4 regions of the Arthrobacter sp. B0316-5-4 genome follow, and region 3 is predicted to be linked to each of the others. Evidence: riboswitches for the same ligand, from Rfam matches in the RefSeq annotation. Region 3 holds a riboswitch; each other region holds the start of a gene.
The links. Region 3 has a riboswitch for thiamine pyrophosphate ahead of thiO (glycine oxidase ThiO). Riboswitches for the same ligand answer to the same signal wherever they lie in the genome.
Positions count from the first base shown of each region.

Region 1: another riboswitch for thiamine pyrophosphate. It lies ahead of AC5RU9_RS19655 (ECF transporter S component); the one in region 3 lies ahead of thiO (glycine oxidase ThiO).
Region 2: another riboswitch for thiamine pyrophosphate. It lies ahead of thiC (phosphomethylpyrimidine synthase ThiC); the one in region 3 lies ahead of thiO (glycine oxidase ThiO).
Region 4: another riboswitch for thiamine pyrophosphate. It lies ahead of thiD (bifunctional hydroxymethylpyrimidine kinase/phosphomethylpyrimidine kinase); the one in region 3 lies ahead of thiO (glycine oxidase ThiO).

Region 1 covers NZ_JBNHFN010000006.1:288,510-292,716, forward strand. The annotation lists gene AC5RU9_RS19650 (ABC transporter ATP-binding protein) at 1-1,385, opposite strand, end outside; gene AC5RU9_RS19655 (ECF transporter S component) at 1,385-2,005, opposite strand; TPP riboswitch at 2,083-2,219, opposite strand; gene AC5RU9_RS19660 (NUDIX hydrolase) at 2,419-3,108, shown strand; gene AC5RU9_RS19665 (DUF4235 domain-containing protein) at 3,145-3,405, shown strand; gene mnhG (monovalent cation/H(+) antiporter subunit G) at 3,488-3,877, opposite strand; gene AC5RU9_RS19675 (MrpF/PhaF family protein) at 3,867-4,145, opposite strand; gene AC5RU9_RS19680 (Na+/H+ antiporter subunit E) at 4,142-4,207, opposite strand, start outside.
Region 2 covers NZ_JBNHFN010000001.1:17,975-22,181, forward strand. The annotation lists gene AC5RU9_RS00110 (VOC family protein) at 1-361, opposite strand, end outside; gene AC5RU9_RS00115 (amidohydrolase family protein) at 441-1,523, opposite strand; TPP riboswitch at 1,608-1,715, shown strand; gene thiC (phosphomethylpyrimidine synthase ThiC) at 1,759-3,558, shown strand; gene AC5RU9_RS00125 (alpha/beta fold hydrolase) at 3,541-4,207, opposite strand, start outside.
Region 3 covers NZ_JBNHFN010000001.1:363,260-367,466, reverse strand. The annotation lists gene AC5RU9_RS01640 (RNB domain-containing ribonuclease) at 1-1,208, opposite strand, end outside; gene thiE (thiamine phosphate synthase) at 1,273-1,956, opposite strand; TPP riboswitch at 1,984-2,103, shown strand; gene thiO (glycine oxidase ThiO) at 2,096-3,349, shown strand; gene thiS (sulfur carrier protein ThiS) at 3,346-3,582, shown strand; gene AC5RU9_RS01620 (thiazole synthase) at 3,586-4,207, shown strand, end outside.
Region 4 covers NZ_JBNHFN010000002.1:813,861-818,067, forward strand. The annotation lists gene rplU (50S ribosomal protein L21) at 1-49, opposite strand, end outside; gene thiD (bifunctional hydroxymethylpyrimidine kinase/phosphomethylpyrimidine kinase) at 425-1,939, opposite strand; TPP riboswitch at 1,930-2,028, opposite strand; gene AC5RU9_RS08080 (Rne/Rng family ribonuclease) at 2,203-4,207, opposite strand, start outside.

The sequences.
Region 1 (4,207 bases), on a different contig from region 3:
TCATCAAGGACGAGGACTTTGGGGTGCGCGGCCAGCACCGTGGCCACGGAAAGCCTTCGCTTCTCGCCGCCGGACAGGGTGTACGGGTTCGCGTCCACCAGATGGGTGAGCCGCAACCGCTCCAACAGTTCGTCCACGCGTTCCTCGCCGTGGCCAAGGTGCTTCGGACCGAACATCAGCTCATCCAGCACCTTGCCCGTGACGAACTGGTGCTCGGGCTCCTGGAACACTGTCCCGATGCGTGAAATCAGCTGGTCAGCCTTCCACCTGAACGGGTCGATTCCGGCCCCTTCTGAAAGCTCGACGGCGGCACTCACTTTGCCGTCCACCGGCGCCAAAAGGCCGGCCAGCGTGAGCGCGAACGTGGACTTACCGGCACCATTCGGACCTGTGATGGTCAATGCTTGCCCGGCCCTGACCTGGGCGCTGATATCGGATTGCACGGCAACGGGTGGGATGGTCCGGAAGCCTTTCCTGCGAGCTTTCCCGCGGGAGACTGCCACATCCTGGGCGGCCAGCAGCAGTTGCGCGGTAGGGGTTTCACTTCGCCGCGCACGGGTTGCGGGGACGTATCCGGGAACCCAAACACCCGCTGCCATCAGCATGGTGCGGGCCTCGGACAGGACCTGCTCCGGCGGCCCATCCAACAGGACGCCTGGAGTGCCCGCCGCTCCCGCCTCGCCGGATCCGGGCTGCAGTACCACAATCCGGTCCACCAGGTCCTTCCACACGGACACGCGGTGTTCCACCACAACAAGCGTGGCACCGGTCTTATCGAGGCAACGCCCCACCGCGTCCCGCACCTCCAGGACCCCTGCCGGGTCCAGGTTGGCCGTTGGTTCGTCCAGCAGGATCAACCCGGGCCGCATCGCCAAAATCCCGGCAAGCGCAAGGCGTTGTTTCTGGCCGCCGGAGAGTGCCGCCGTCGGGTGGTCCAACGCCAGTCCGCCGCCCGCGGCCGTGCGCAGCCCGACGTCGTCGAGCGCTTCATGGACGCGGGACCAAATTTCCTCCCGCGGCACGGCCAGGTTCTCGGCGCCGAAGGCGACGTCGTCCCCCACCCGGGACAGCACAACCTGCGTTTCGGGGTCCTGCTGCATCAGGCCGGCGCGGCCCCGCTGCTCGCGGGGAGCAACGCCGTCGATCAGCAGCGAGCCGGTCTCGTCCGAGTCGTCTTCCTCGTCCCCCAACACCCCAGCGAGGGCATGCAGGAGCGTGGACTTGCCCGCACCCGAGGGTCCGAGCAGCAGCACCCGCTCCCCCGGTTCGATCCTGAGGTCAAGGCCTTGGATGGCGGGTGTGGCCCTGCCGGCGTGCCGCCATCCCCAGCCCTCGGCTGAGATGGCGGCAGGCCGGACCTGGCCGCCGCGTTCGGTTGCGGACATCAGTTGAAGACGGGCTCCGAAGCGGCTTTGCGCGACGCGAAGGAACTCAGGACACCGGTCTTTGCCAGACCACGCGTGGCAATCCATGAGAGTGCGCCCGCAATGATCGCCCCGGAGATTGTGGTGAACGTGATGTAAGTGAGCTTGTCGATTGCCTCGTAGGCGATGTTCCAGCCCCACGGCAGGAACGAGTCGTTGAGGCCGCAGAAGAGGCCTGCACCTGCTCCGGCAAGGAGCGAGGTGGGCAGGTTGAACTTCTTGTAGAGGAACGCGGCGAAGATGAGCTCTGCGCCGAGGCCTTGCAGAATGCCGGAGATGAGTACGGTGGTGCCGTACTGGGAGCCCATGATGAGTTCGCCTGTAGCTGCGACCGCCTCGCAGAACAGGGCAGCACCCGGCTTGCGGATGATGAGCATGCCCAGGACTGCCGGAATCATCCAACCGCCTGCGATCAGGCCCGTCAACGGCGGATATGCTGCGTTCATGGGGATGGATACGAGTGCGGCGCCTTGGGACCAAGCCCAGAAAATCACGCCGCCGGCGATGGCGATCAACGCTGCCACCACGATGTCTACAACACGCCAGTTATAACTGGTCTTCTTCACGTTTACCGTGGTCATTTTTCTGCCTCCTGAGTTACAGGAGGGGAAAGTGCTCCCCGGATTCCCCGGCCGGCCTGCGCCGCCCGGTTCCGGACACTCTGAGAAGCTCGACTCCCTTGCGCCGGTACTAACCGGATCAGGTTCGAGGGTCTGCGGCTGTCCGCACTCTCAGCGCCCTCGCGGCTCCTGCATCTCTGCAAGTTCCGACGGCGGCGCTCCCCTGTCGTTATTAAATCTGCCCTGCTGGGCTGGTTCAGTTTACACCTGCCCTCCGTGGTGGGGACTGCTGCCCGGTCACAATCCGGCCCACCTCCACCGTTGCGAGGCCCGCTGAACACCCTTCTTTGGGCCCATACCCTGCACGGCGGGCCCCGCAACGGGACCTGAGAGAATGATCCAGCAACATCCACCGCGGCAAAGGGGCACACTTCATGACGGACCATCCCGGCTCAGGCCTCCCAGGCAACGCTGTCGTGTCGGAAGCACGCCTCGCCGCAAGCGTCATCCTGCTCCGCGATACCCCCTCCGGGCTCGAGGCATTCGTCCAGCACAGGGTCAGCACCATGGACTTCGCCGCCGGGATGGTGGTGTTTCCGGGAGGACGCGTGGACCCCGCCGACCACTCCGGGTGGGACTACGCCCCCCAACTGCTCCAGCGCCACGCGGCGGACTGGCAGGCAAGCTCCATCGGGGCGGATTCAGAAGACGCGGCCAGGAATGCCGGAACCGTGCTCACAGCCGCCATCCGCGAGGTCCGCGAGGAAGCCGGGCTGGGCATCGACGCCGGTGACCTGCGCCCGTGGGCCAACTGGATTACCCCGATCGACATGCCCAAGCGGTTCGACACGTTCTTCTACGTGGCCAAGCCGTCGGCGGACATGGCACCACACCACCAAACAACTGAAGCGTGGCAATCCTTGTGGATGCCGGTAGAGGGAATCCTCGCGGCGGAAGCGGCAGGCACCCTGAAACTGATGCCGCCCACTTACTATCTCCTCAAGGAAATCGCCGAATACGGGACTGTCGACGCCGTGTGGTCGGCCGACCACCCTGTCGTACCCGTGCTGGCACCCGTAGGCTCCCTGACCGCGTTCCTTAAGGAACGGGAAAGCCGCCGCTAGCGTTGCCGGCCCACCCGTTGCGGCTAGGCTGGGGGCATGAACCTCTTCTTCAAGCTGATCGGCGCCGGAGTGAGCCTCGGGGCGGGCTTCGTCGGAACAAAACTCGTCAACAAAGGGTGGGAAAAGGCCACAGGCAACAAGCCGCCCGTAGGCAACGATGACATGGAAACGAGCCTGCGCTCCGCCCTCACCTTCGCCCTGATTTCGGCATTCGTGAGCACACTCATCCAGGTGCTTGCCAGCAGGGGCACGCAGCGTGCAATCGCCCGCTTCGCGAAGTCCCAGGACATCGTCTAGGGCATCACCGTCCAAGGCAACGCGGGTTCATTTCCAGCCACTACATCCCCTCGGGATGGGCCGGAAATGACCCCGCGTTAACTTAACGCTCGTGGTCGGCTTGACCCGCAGCTGCCCGCTGAACAACGGCCTCTAGTTCGTCCTTGGTGAGCATCTCCCGGTGGCCATGCTTGGTGCGGTACGCGGACCGCCCCACCATGTGGGCCGAGACGGGTGCGGTGAGCAGCTGGAATATCCACGCCACCAACAGCACGGGCCAAACCCACCAGGTCCGCATCTGGAGACCTATAGCTGCCAGCATGAGGAACAAGCCCAGGACCTGAGGCTTGGTAGCTGCGTGCATGCGGCTCATCAGGTCAGGGAAACGCAGCAAACCGACCGCTGCGCCAAGGGACATCAGCGCTCCGACCACCAGGAACACAGCGGTCACAATATCGATGACGGCATCCACGCCGGTGGCATCAGGACTCATTGCTCTGTTCCCTCCGCTCGGCCACGAAGCGGGCCACCGTCACCGAACCAATGAAGCCAATCACGGCCAGCGCCACCAGCAGCATCAGGTTATTCAGGTGCCGGTTCACCGCCATGTCGATCGCGAGGGCTGCGCCGAGAATGGCCAGCAAAACGTCTGAGGCCAAAACCCGGTCCAGCAGGGAAGGACCGATCGCGATCCGCACAATGGCGCCGGCAGCAGCCAGGCTAAGAATCACGGCCGTAACTATGAGGACGATTTCCTTCACAGGGCTGCCCCTTTCACTCCGGAACCTATCTCGGCTCCCAGCGCCTGGACTTCTTCGCGGGT
Region 2 (4,207 bases), 350 kb from region 3:
CGGTGAAATAGAACGCCTCGCTGACGAGGTGGTCGGCGCTTCCGGCAAAGGCGCGGGGCTCATATTCTGCCGCCGTGGCAATGGTGGCCGCCAGGGATGGCTGGTCCTCGAAAAGGATGGCGGTGTGGAAGAGGCCCGCTTCGCCGCGCCCTGGAATTTGCAGGCCGGAGGCGGGCGCCAGGTGGACAACAGGCTTTCCCGTGCGGCCCAGGTACAACCCGCCATCCTGCTCGGCCACAATATTCAGGCCCAAGGCGCGCTGGTAGTAGTCGCTCATGACCTTCATGTCGCCAACCTTGAGCATGACCGTGCCCATGGTGAGTTCGGCAGGAAGAAGATCCTGGCTGTTTGCTGTAGTCATGTGAAGCTCCTGGGTTTGAGGCTGCCGCCCTTTCGGCACCTTCTACTACTACTAAATTACTTGAAGCTTCAATTTATTCCTAGCGGATGACCTCGCCCCGCAAAACAATGTGCTGAAGTTCGGCGACGGTGTTGAGTTCGATGCGGGGATCCGCACTGCAAAGAACGACGTCGGCACTCGCCCCTTCGCTGATGGCGTCGACACCCAGCCACGCCCTGGCGCCCCACGTGGCGGCTTCCAGGACAGCGGACGGCGGCAGGCCGGCGTCGTGCAGTTCCTTCATCTCGTCCGCAATCCGGCCGTGCTTGATCACGCTGCCGGCATCGGTGCCCGCGTAGATGGTGACACCGGCTTCGAAGGCTTCCAGCACGCGGTCGTGGCGGCGTTCCCACAGCCTGGCCATATGATCCGCATAGACCGGGAACTTGGGCGCAGCCTGGGCGGAGATGTCCGGAAAGGTCGCGATGTTGACCAGCGTCGGGACAATGGGCACACCCTGCTCCACCAGCCGGGGAAGGTGCCGCGGCAAAAGACCCGTCGCGTGTTCGATGCAGTCGATGTTGGCGTCCAGCATGTCATCGATGGTGTCCTCGGCGAAGCAATGGGCCGTGACCCTGGCACCCTCATCATGCGCGGCCGAAATGGCGTCCTTGACCAGCTTGGCTGGGAAGGATGCGGTCAGGTCCCCGACGCCGCGATCGATCCAGTCGCCCACCAGTTTCACCCAGCCATCGCCGTCACGGGCTTCCTTGCGAACGGTTTCGACGAGCTGTTCGGGTTCGATTTCATGCCCCAGCCCGCGGAGGTACCGCCGGTCCCTGGCAATATGCCGGCCAGCCCTGATCAGTCGCGGCAAATCCACGCGGCCTTGGACCCAGCGCGTGTCACTGGGCGATCCGGCATCGCGGATCAACAGGGTGCCGGCCGCGAGGTCTGCCAGCGCCTGGGCAAGGGTAGCCTGGCCATCAACCGCACCGCCGGGTCCCAGGCCTATGTGGCAGTGCGCGTCGACAAAGCCCGGCAGGACCCAGCCGTCGAGCACCATATCCGGCGCCCCCACGGGTTTGATGAAGGTCAGGCGGCCGTCAACGGACCACATGCCCCGGCGCTCCTTGCCTGCCGCCACGAGCACCGTACCGCTGAATTCGATGATGTTGGCCATGGCAAAAGCCTAGCCGGGCCTTCTGACCGCAGGCCCGTAACGCACATATGACTGTGCGCCCGATGGCAGCTGTGGTAGCTTCAACTACGACCACACGGGGGCCCCTGCAGGGGCTGAGATCGGACTGACGCAGTCTGCGACCGTTGAACCTGTCCGGGTAATGCCGGCGAAGGAAGTGAGCAGTCCCTTGAGCACCACAAAAGCACAGCACAGCCCTGCCCAAAACGAATCCGTCATGGACACCGGGGCAACAGAAACCGTGACCCAGTCGCTGAAATCCCACTCGCTGGGATGGCTCGAAGATCCCAAAAACGGGATCCGCGTTCCCGTCACTGAGATCGCGCTTGAGCCCTCCCCCAACGGCCAAGCCAACCCGCCCCTGCAGGTTTATCGAACGGCCGGACCGGGCAGCGATCCGAGAGTCGGGCTGGAACCGTTCCGCGCACCCTGGATAGAAGGCCGGGGGGACACGGAGCCGTATTCGGGGCGGGAACGGAACCTGCTCGACGACGGCAAGTCCGCGGTACGGCGCGGGGCGGCATCGGCGGAGTGGAAGGGCGCACAACCGGTGCCCCGCCGCGCCGTCGAGCAGAGAACCGTCACCCAGATGCACTATGCCAAGAAAGGCATCGTGACGCAGGAGATGCAGTTCGTGGCATTGCGCGAGAACTGCGATGTTGAATTGGTCCGCAGCGAAGTAGCCGCCGGACGGGCCATCATCCCCAGCAACATCAACCACCCTGAATCCGAACCGATGATCATCGGCAAGGCGTTCCTGGTCAAGATCAACGCCAACATTGGCAACTCAGCGGTCACCAGCTCCATCACCGAGGAAGTGGACAAACTGCAGTGGGCGGCGCAATGGGGTGCTGATACCGTCATGGACCTCTCGACAGGCGATGACATCCACACCACGCGGGAATGGATCATCCGCAACTCTCCTGTTCCGATTGGCACGGTCCCCATCTACCAGGCACTCGAAAAGGTCAACGGCGAGGCCAACGAGCTCACGTGGGAGATCTTCCGCGACACCGTGATCGAGCAGTGCGAACAGGGCGTGGACTACATGACCGTCCATGCCGGGGTCCTGCTGCGCTACGTCCCGCTGACTGCCAACCGCGTCACGGGAATTGTTTCCCGGGGTGGCTCGATCATGGCTGGCTGGTGCCTGGCGCACCACCAGGAGAACTTCCTTTACACGCACTTCGACGAACTGTGCGAAATCTTCGCCAAGTACGACGTCGCCTTTTCGCTGGGCGACGGGCTGCGTCCCGGCTCCATCGCCGACGCCAATGATGCCGCACAGTTCGCAGAGCTGGACACCCTTGCCGAGCTGACCCAGCGGGCGTGGGAGTTCGACGTCCAGGTCATGGTGGAAGGCCCGGGGCACATCCCCTTCCACTTGGTCCGCGAAAACGTGGAACGCCAGCAGGAGCTGTGCAAGGGAGCCCCGTTCTACACCTTGGGCCCCCTGGTCACGGATATCGCACCCGGCTACGACCACATCACCTCCGCCATTGGCGCGACCGAAATCGCGCGCTACGGCACGGCAATGCTCTGCTACGTGACACCCAAGGAACACCTGGGCCTGCCGAATAAGGACGACGTCAAAACCGGCGTCATCACCTACAAGATCGCCGCCCACGCCGCAGACCTCGCCAAGGGGCACCCGGGAGCGAACGAGCGGGACGACGCCCTGTCCAAAGCCCGGTTCGAGTTCCGTTGGCGCGACCAGTTCGCACTCTCCCTGGACCCTGTGACAGCCGAGGCCTTCCACGACGAAACCCTTCCCGCGGAACCGGCCAAGACCGCGCACTTCTGCTCGATGTGCGGTCCCAAATTCTGCTCCATGCGGATCAGCCAGGACATCCGCGATGAATACGGTTCAGCTGAAGCGCAGGCCGCAATCGCCGGCATGTACAGCGGGATGCAGGAAAAAAGCCAAGAGTTCCTGGCCTCTGGAGGGAAGGTCTACCTGCCGGAACTCCAGGTTCCCGGCAATGCGGGCAAAAGCAGCTCAGGAAGCGTGAACTGACATGGCGCGGCCAACGTCAGCAACAAATGAGCGGATGACGTGATCGCCATCGACTGAATCCTGGGGCCGGTGCCCGCCCGCTGCTACGCGGCGGAGGGCGCCGGTTTCCTGGAGGTACCCCGCGATTTCCTCGTAGAGCGGTTCCCATCCACCGGTGAGGACCAAGGTGGGGACGCCGGGCACGATGTGAAGCGGCGCTTCCCATGGCGGTGCCTGGAGCCTAAGCCTGCGCGCGGACCTCTGGGCCTCCGGCGTTTCCAGTCCCCCGGTTTCAGCCGAAAACGCCCTGCGGAAGTATTCCCGCTGGTAATCGGCGTCATTCAGTTGTGCCCGGACGTCGAACAACGGTTCCATGAGCGCACGGTGGGAGGCCGTGGCAGGGAGCTCGGCTGTCAGCGACAAGCAGGCCGGCTCCACCAGGGACAGCGAGTGCACAAGGTCGGGGCGCTCGATCGCTGCCAACATGGCGGAAATGGCGCCTTGCTCATGCGCGACGACGTGGCCTCCAGCGGAGTCGACCAATGCATTGATCACGATGGCGACGTCTGCCGCCACATTGGATTGCACCGGTTCGTCCACGGCCGAAAAGCCGTGCCTCCTCAGAAACAAGGCGTCATACGCCAGCGCCATGCCGTGTTGCTTCGGCCAT
Region 3 (4,207 bases):
GCACGTTCGAGGCGGCCAGCCAACTGGTCGGACGACGCCATGATCTCGGGCAGGGATGGCAAGGCCTCCCGGGCCCAGGCAGGGATGTCGTGGCCGTTGCTCAGCGCCTCGCAGATCACCAGTACGAACCGGTCGATCAGGCGGCGCAAAGGCGCCGTGGTGTGCGCATACGGAGCGCCGATGGCTGCCTGGATGACGTCGGCCGGCACCTCGCCATCGAACGGTGTGTAGCCGGCACCCCTGAACAGGGTCCCGGCTGAGTGCAGGATGGCGAGTTGCTTCGGATCCGATGCGTCCAGGGTCCGCAGGTATTCTCCGTAGGTAATCCGGCCGTCCCATGGTTTGCCGAGGGCGGTGGTCTGCCTCTTGAAGTGCTGCAGTGAGCGTTCATCCGGTGCGGGCATGGTGCGCAGGATGCCAACTTTTCCGTCCAGCATCAGCTGGGCCGCCGCCATCCCGGTCATCAGTGAAATCTGGGCGTTCCAGTCCTCCACCGGCAACGACGGGGCAGCAACGATCCTGTAGCCGCCGCCGTCGGTCGCTTGGACGATCTCCTGTTCGGGCATGTTCAGGCTCGCGCCGCCGCGGAGGCGTTCGAGTTCAACCCGCTTCAACCCCACTTCCTTGAGGAGTTGCAGTACGGGCGGTGCCGTCCCGTCGTCGATCTGCTCCTGGACGCCCTTGTAACTTAGCTTGGCCCGGCTGCGCACGGTGGCGCGGCCTACTGTCACCGTCACCGCTTCGGCCTTCGCGTCCAGGACGAAATCCCAGACGAAGGCGCCACAGTCCTGCTCTGCCAGCAGGCTTCCCGCATGTTCGCTGATGACTTCCGGGTGCAAGGGAATCCGACCATCCGGGGCGTAGAAGGTCTGTCCGCGCTGGCGTGTCTCCGCGTCGAGGGCGCCCCCGGGAGCCACGAAGGAAGGGACATCGGCGATCGCATAGAGGACCTTGTAACCGTGGCCGGCGCGCTCTATGAACAGCGCCTGGTCCAGGTCTGTCGACGTCGCGGGATCGATGGTGACAAACGGAATATCCCGAAGGTCGCGTTCCGGCAGCTTCCGGTCTGCCACCGCTCTTTGGGCTTCCTCCACTGCGCCCGCGGGGTAGGCGCCTGGGAGTTCCAGCTCCGTCCGCAGTGCTGCGAGGGCCGCTGCGAGCTGGTCCGACGAGTCGTCGACGTTGGGTGCAATCCGATGATGTGACACGAAAATCAGGTTATCCCGCATTTCGGGGATCACACCATGTCAAGGCCGCAAGGTGGACGATTCCCTAGATGGAGTCCAATGCCTGCAGCAGCGACTTGGCCGCAGCCGTCGGGTCTCCAGCTTCCGTGATGGCGCGGACGACGACGATCCTGCTGGCTCCCGCAGCAAGGACCTGTTCCACGTTGCTCAGGTCAATGCCCCCGATCGCGAACCAAGGCAGCTGCACCGCACCAGCTGTCGCTTCGTCGGCACGCTTCATCGCTTCTGCGGCATATGTGACCAGGTCCGGCCCTACTGCTTCGCGCCCCGGTTTGGTGGGTGTCGCCCAGACCGGACCAACACAGAAGTAGTCCAGGCCACCGTCGCCCGTCGAAGCGGCGAGGGCAGCATTGACCTGCTCCGGAGTGTGCGTGGAAAGTCCGATCGCGGCAGGGGAGGGGAGGAAGGTCCGGGCAATAGTCAAGGGCAGGTCCTTCTGGCCCACGTGGAACACAGGAGCCCCGGAAACACTGGCAATATCGGCCCGATCGTTGACAGCCCACAGCCGTCCATGCCGCTCGGCCACACTGCGCAGGATGGCCAACAGCTCCAGTTCTTCGGCTGCCTCGATCGACTTGTCCCGGAGCTGGATAATGTCCACCCCACCCTCGAAGGCGGCATCTACGAAGTCTTCGAAGTCGCCCTGCCGCTTCCGGGCATCGGTGCACAAATAGAGTCGGGCTGAGGCGAGGGATACAGGCTGGGTCATGGGAACCAGAGTAGTTCCTCTAAACTGGGCACGTACTGCGGGAGCCGCGACGTTCGACTTTGTGACCGTCCGGCTGAGAGGGCTTCAGAGCCGACCGCTTGACCTGATCCGGCTAATACCGGCGTAGGGAAGGGAACACATGGCAGACGCCATTCATGCAGATGTGGCCATCATCGGCGGCGGCATCATCGGATTGGGCATCGCCCACCAGGCGCGCAGGCTGGGCCGCTCAGTCGTCCTCATCGACCCCCACCCCGCCAGCGGCGCAACCTTCGCAGCTGCCGGGATGTTGGCACCCGTCAGTGAACTGCACTACCAGGAAGAAGATCTCCTGGAACTCATGGTCGAATCCTCGCGGCTGTGGCCGCCTTTTGTCGCCACACTCACCGGAGGCGGGGACGCCGCCGGATATCGCACGACGCCGACCCTCGCCGTGGGTGCCGACGCCGCCGACCGACGGGCGCTCGCAGACCTCCGTGCGGTACAGAAGGCTGCCGGCCTGGGCGTGGAACCCCTTGCCCTTCGGGACGCGAGGGAGCGTGAACCCCTGCTCAGTCCACAAATTTCCTGCGCCTTCGACATCCCCGCCGACCACCAGGTGGACCCGCGCAGGCTCGCGGACTGCCTCCTGGCCGGGCTGGCCGCGCATTCGCCGGACGATCCCACCTGGGTCACGGGGGCGAACAATGGGTTCGCCCTGGAAGCCCTGGCGAAGCGCGTGCTGTGGGACGAGGGGCGGGTTGCAGGAGTCGAACTCGATTCGGGCGTCAGCGTGGTGGCCGCCGAGACCGTGGTCGCCAACGGGGTCGGCGCCGCCGGCTTGAAGGGCCTGCCTGAAGGACTCACGCTTCCCCTGCGGCCGGTGTATGGCGACATCCTCAGGCTTCGGGTTCCGGAAAGCCTGCAACCACTGGTCACCTCCACCGTGCGGGGGATAGTGCGGGGTGTTCCGGTGTACGTCGTCCCCCGCGACGACGGGACGGTGGTGATCGGCGCTACCCAGCGTGAGGACGGACTGTCCACAGCGTCCAATGCCGTCTCGGCCGGTGGCGTGTACCAGCTCCTGCGCGACGCCCAGGTCATGGTCCCCGCGGTCGCGGAACTGGAACTCCTCGAGGCAACTGCCCGGGCCAGGCCAGGGACGCCGGACAACGCGCCGTTGCTTGGCCGCGTCGCCGGAACCAAGGGCGACATCGAGGGGTTGGTGGTTGCCACCGGGTTCTTCCGTCACGGAGTCCTGCTGACACCGGTAGCCGCAAGGATTGTCGGGGAACTGATCAACGGGTCGGCCGATCCACGGTGGGCCCCTTTCCGCCCAGACCGCTTTAAGGCTAGCGCCCCCGATCCACGGAACTTCATCCCAGCACACGTCCGCAGCAAGGAAACCGCATGAACATCAAACTCAATGGATCCGACCATGCAGTGGCCGATGACGCCTCTGTCAGCACGCTCGTCACCGCCATCACAGGCCGCGTCCTGGACCACCGCGGACAGGCGGCCGACGGCGGCAAGCTGGGTGTCGCCGTCGCGCGCAATTCCGAGGTGGTGCCACGCAGCCAGTGGGCGGCAACAGCGCTCGCCGACGGCGATGAACTCGAACTCGTTACCGCAGTCCAGGGAGGCTGAACAATGACCACAACAAGCACTGCCCCCAGCACCGACGCCTTGGTGATCGACGGCGTCGACTTTGGTTCGCGACTGATCATGGGAACCGGGGGTGCTCCGAGCCTGGACGGTTTGGGTGCTGCGCTCCTGGCCTCGGGTACGGAGCTGACCACTGTTGCCATGCGGCGCTATTCCCCGGCCGAAACAGGGTCACTCTTCCAGCTCCTGGTGGACCACAAAATCCGGGTGTTGCCCAACACGGCGGGCTGCTTCACAGCGAAGGACGCTGTGATGACCGCCGAACTTGCCCGTGAGGCGCTGGAGACCGATTGGGTGAAGCTGGAAGTCATCGCGGACGAGCACACACTCCTGCCCGATGCCGTGGAACTCGTGGAAGCCACAGAGCAGCTGGTGAACCGCGGATTCAAGGTCTTCGCTTACACCAATGACGACCCCGTCCTTGCCCTGCGGCTGGAAAACCTGGGCGCCACCGCGGTGATGCCCCTTGGCTCACCCATTGGCACGGGCCTGGGCATCCTGAACCCGCACAACATTGAGCTGATCGTGTCACGGGCGTCGGTGCCCGTGGTTCTCGACGCCGGGATCGGAACCGCTTCCGATGCGGCGCTGGCGATGGAACTTGGCT
Region 4 (4,207 bases), on a different contig from region 3:
CGGAAACTTTTTCTTGGCGGCCGCCTGCGCGGACAATCGCGTACACCACTTGGGTACTCACTTCTCTCGACGTTTATAACTAAATTTGCGTGCGGAACCTGGACCGGAATCAGGCTTGGTTCGCGCTGTGCCTCAACGCCGTGGACTTCTGATCGAAGTCCGCGAGTCATCCCATGAACAATTCCAAGGGGCATAACCCAAGTGTTGGCGTAAGCACCGAAGATCAAGATTACGCTAGTTTGACCTTCAGCTGCAAATGAGGCCGGGTCCGGAGGCTACCACGTGACTCGCGTCACCAGTTGTAACGGACTCTCCCGGCACCGTGCCCATACAGCCTACAGGGTTTGGGCGCGATTAACGTGATTTGCCCTCCGACGCGCGGTAAACCTCCAAAATTCCGCGCCAGGATGCCGCGCCGGAAAGATCACGAGAACAGCCGCGGCGCGTCGAAGAAGGCGGTTTCATAGCGGCAGGACTGGGCGAAGGCCTCCACCATGGCCACGCGCTCTGTCGGTGATGCCGCGAGGGCCGCCGCGTCCGTGAGCTTGATCGCAGTCCGGGTTGCCTCAGCAAAGTCTTCGTCGGCATAGGTCTTCAACCAGTCCGCGTAGGCGTGGTCCGCGGGGGACCCTGCCTCCACGTAGGAGCCATGGAGCTGCTGGCCCACTTCCGCGTACAACCAGTAGCAAGGCAGGATCGCCGCGAGGACCACCGCGTAGCTGCCCGATGCCGAACAGGCCAGCAAGTGGTCCACGTAGGACTTGGTCACGGGTCCAGTCGTCGCGGACACGTCGCGGGTGCTTAGCCAGTTCCTGTGCAATTCCGACTCGACTTCCAGGCATTGCCGGGACCCCTTGGCCCAAAACAACTGTTCGTCCTCGGTAGGAGCAAGGGCGCTGGCACGGGCCAGGACCCGGGAGTAACCATTGAGGTAGATCGCGTCCTGTGCCAGGTAATAGCCGAAAGCGGCTTCCGACAGGCTGCCCGTTTGAAGGCCATCGATGAAGCCAAGCCCATGGATCGCGTCAAGTTCCGCGCGGGCCTGCTCCCACAAAGTTGCGGCGAAGTCGCCGGGCCTCAGGACCTGCTGGTGGTGGAAGTGATGGACCGGCCCGCTTCCGTGGCCAACGTCCAACGTCCCGGAACGCCTCAAAGCCTCAAGCAACCAGGGCTTCACTTCCCGCAGCGAAGCTTCCCAGTCCCCCGTCATGACCTGCACCGTTGCCAGGGCCGAGGACAGCGAACACCCTGTGCCGTGGCTGTTTCGGGTATCGATGCGGGGCCCTGCTATCTCCACCACGTCCTGCCGCAATAACCCGCTCGTGTTCACCAAAGCGTCGGGACATCCGGACCCTGCCAAATGGCCGCCCTTCACCAGGACCGTGTTCCCGTACTCAGCGGCCAACCGCTTACCCTGGTCCAGCGCCGAAGCCCAATCCGGCGCCTCGGGCTCGCCCAACAGCACTGCAAGCTCGGGCAGGTTGGGCGTCAGGAGGTCTGCCAACGGCAGGAGCGAACGCAACGCCTTCTCAGCCGACTCCCGCAGGAGCCTGTCGCCACTGGTTGCCACCATCACCGGGTCCAGGACCACGACGGCGGGACGTACCTTTTCGAGCCAGCTGCGGACTTCGTCGATGACGGCCGCGTCACCGAGCATGCCGATTTTGACGGCGTCGATCTCGATGTCGTTGCTGATGGCGTCCAGCTGTTGGCGCAGGAATTCAACGGGGGGCACGTGGACGGCGCTGACCCCAACGGTGTTCTGGGCGGTGAGGGCGGTGATGGCAGCCATGCCGTAACCACCGTGGGCCGCGATGCTCTTCAAGTCCGCCTGGATCCCGGCACCACCGGAGGGGTCCGAGCCGGCAATGCTCAACACCCGCGGGGTTTGCCTGCCGGAAGCCACCAGCGGGTAGACAGGGGAATACGGTGCAGTCATGTGGACATCCCTTCGCCGGTGCTAACCGGACAGGTTCAACGGGTTTGGATCTCAGCCCGGCCCAACGCCCGGCACCCCGTGTCAGTCCCCCAGCCTAGCCGGGAAGCAGCCCCGCCCGGGAACCGCACTGCGCTGAGGCCCGGATATGACCCGCCTAAGGTCTGGCGTCCCGAGGAGCGGCCTGGGACCTCCTGGACATGCAAAGACCCCGTAGCGACTGCCGGGGCAGTTGCTACGGGGTCTTGTACAGCTTTATGAACCGGTCAGAGCTCGGAAGCCGGTACGCCGACTCCCAGGATGATGGGCTCGTCTGCGGGCGCCTTTTTGGCTGGTTCAGCAGGGGCTTTCGCCTCGTGTGCCGAACCCTGGGGCGTCGAAGCAGTCACTTCGTGGTGCTCAACGCTTGTTTGGTTAGCTGCACCCTGGGCCCTGCTGGCGCTGCGGTTACGGCGGACTCGACGGCTCCGAGTCGCCGAAGCGGCTTCCGGATCCTGTTCGACGGCCTGTTCCGGCGCTGCCGCCTTCGGGGCAGCAGCAGGTTCGCGGACAGCCGTTACTGCCGCCTCCTGCTCCGGCGCCGCTCCGAGATGGGAGAACGCCTCGGCCAGCAGATCCAAGCTCATGGCCGGCTTGGCAGCCTGGGGTTCTTCCTGGTGCTCAACGAACGGCAAGGCGACTTCTTCGCCACCGAAACGCAGGACCGGGGTGGAGCGTGCTTCCCGAACCGCCGCGTCGTGGGCCGCTGATTCTTCGTCGTCGCTGTGAACGGCGGGTTCGGCGGCGGCCGACTGATGCGTTGAGCGGGCCAGTTCCTCTGCACGGTGAAGCTCGTCGTCGTGCAGGTGGGCGGCGTGTGCTGCGGCCGCGATCGTTGCCAACGCAGCCCTGGTGGCCTCGGCCTTTGCCTGGCGCGCAGGGTCCTGCGGTTCGGTGTGCGTCGACGTGGCGGCGGGTACGGATGGTGCAACCTGAACCGGTGCGGGGGCTTCAGGAACAGCCTGTCCCCCACCCTTGCCACGGCGACGCTTTCGTTCCGTTCGGGCGGCCGGTTGCTGCTGCTGCTGCGTCTCCGTGTGCGGGCGGTGGTGCTCGGCGGCCACCACGTTGGCGCGGCGGTGCTCCACCGGCTCGTCGTGGGTCACGACGCCACGTCCTGCGCAGTGCTCGCACTGTTCGCCAAAGACCTCGAGGAGGCCGGTGCCCATGCGCTTACGCGTCATCTGGACCAAGCCCAGGGACGTGACCTCGGCGACCTGGTGCTTAGTGCGGTCGCGGCCAAGGCATTCAACCATGCGGCGCAGGACAAGATCACGGTTGGATTCCAGGACCATGTCGATGAAGTCGATGACAATGATGCCGCCGATATCGCGCAGGCGCAGCTGGCGAACTACTTCCTCGGCAGCTTCGAGGTTGTTCTTGGTGACGGTCTCTTCAAGGTTTCCGCCGCTGCCGGTGAACTTACCGGTGTTGACGTCCACCACGGTCATGGCTTCGGTGCGGTCAATGACCAATGAACCACCGGAGGGCAGGAAGACCTTGCGTTCCAGGGCCTTGTGGATCTGCTCGTCGATGCGCCAGGCAGCGAAAATGTCCTGGTCCTTGGTCCACTTTTCGAGGCGTCCCACCAGGTCGGGGGCTACGTAGGTTACGTAAGCCTCAATGGTGTCCCATGCGTCGTCGCCCGAGACGATCAGCTTGGAGAAGTCTTCGTTGAAGACGTCGCGCACTACCTTGATGGTCAGGTCAGGTTCGCCGTACAGCAGTTCCGGCGCCAGCACCTTGGTTGAGGAGGCCTGCCCCTCAATGCCCTCCCACTGCGCGCGCAGGCGGTTGATGTCGTGCGTCAGCTCTTCTTCCGAGGCGCCCTCGGCCGCGGTGCGGACAATGACACCGGCGTTTTCCGGCAGGCGGTCCTTGAGGATGCGCTTGAGGCGGTTGCGTTCGACGTCGGGCAACTTCCGGGAGATGCCGGTCATGGAGCCGCCCGGCACGTACACAAGGTAGCGGCCCGGCAGCGAAATCTGGCTGGTCAGGCGGGCACCCTTGTGACCCACGGGATCCTTGGTGACCTGTACCAGGACGGAGTCGCCGGACTTCAGGGCGTTCTCGATCCGGCGCGGCTGGCCTTCAAGGTTGACAGCATCCCAGTTGACTTCACCGGCGTACAGCACGGCGTTCCGGCCACGGCCAATGTCCACGAACGCGGCTTCCATGGAGGGCAGCACGTTCTGGACCTTGCCCAGGTACACGTTGCCGATCAGGGAATCC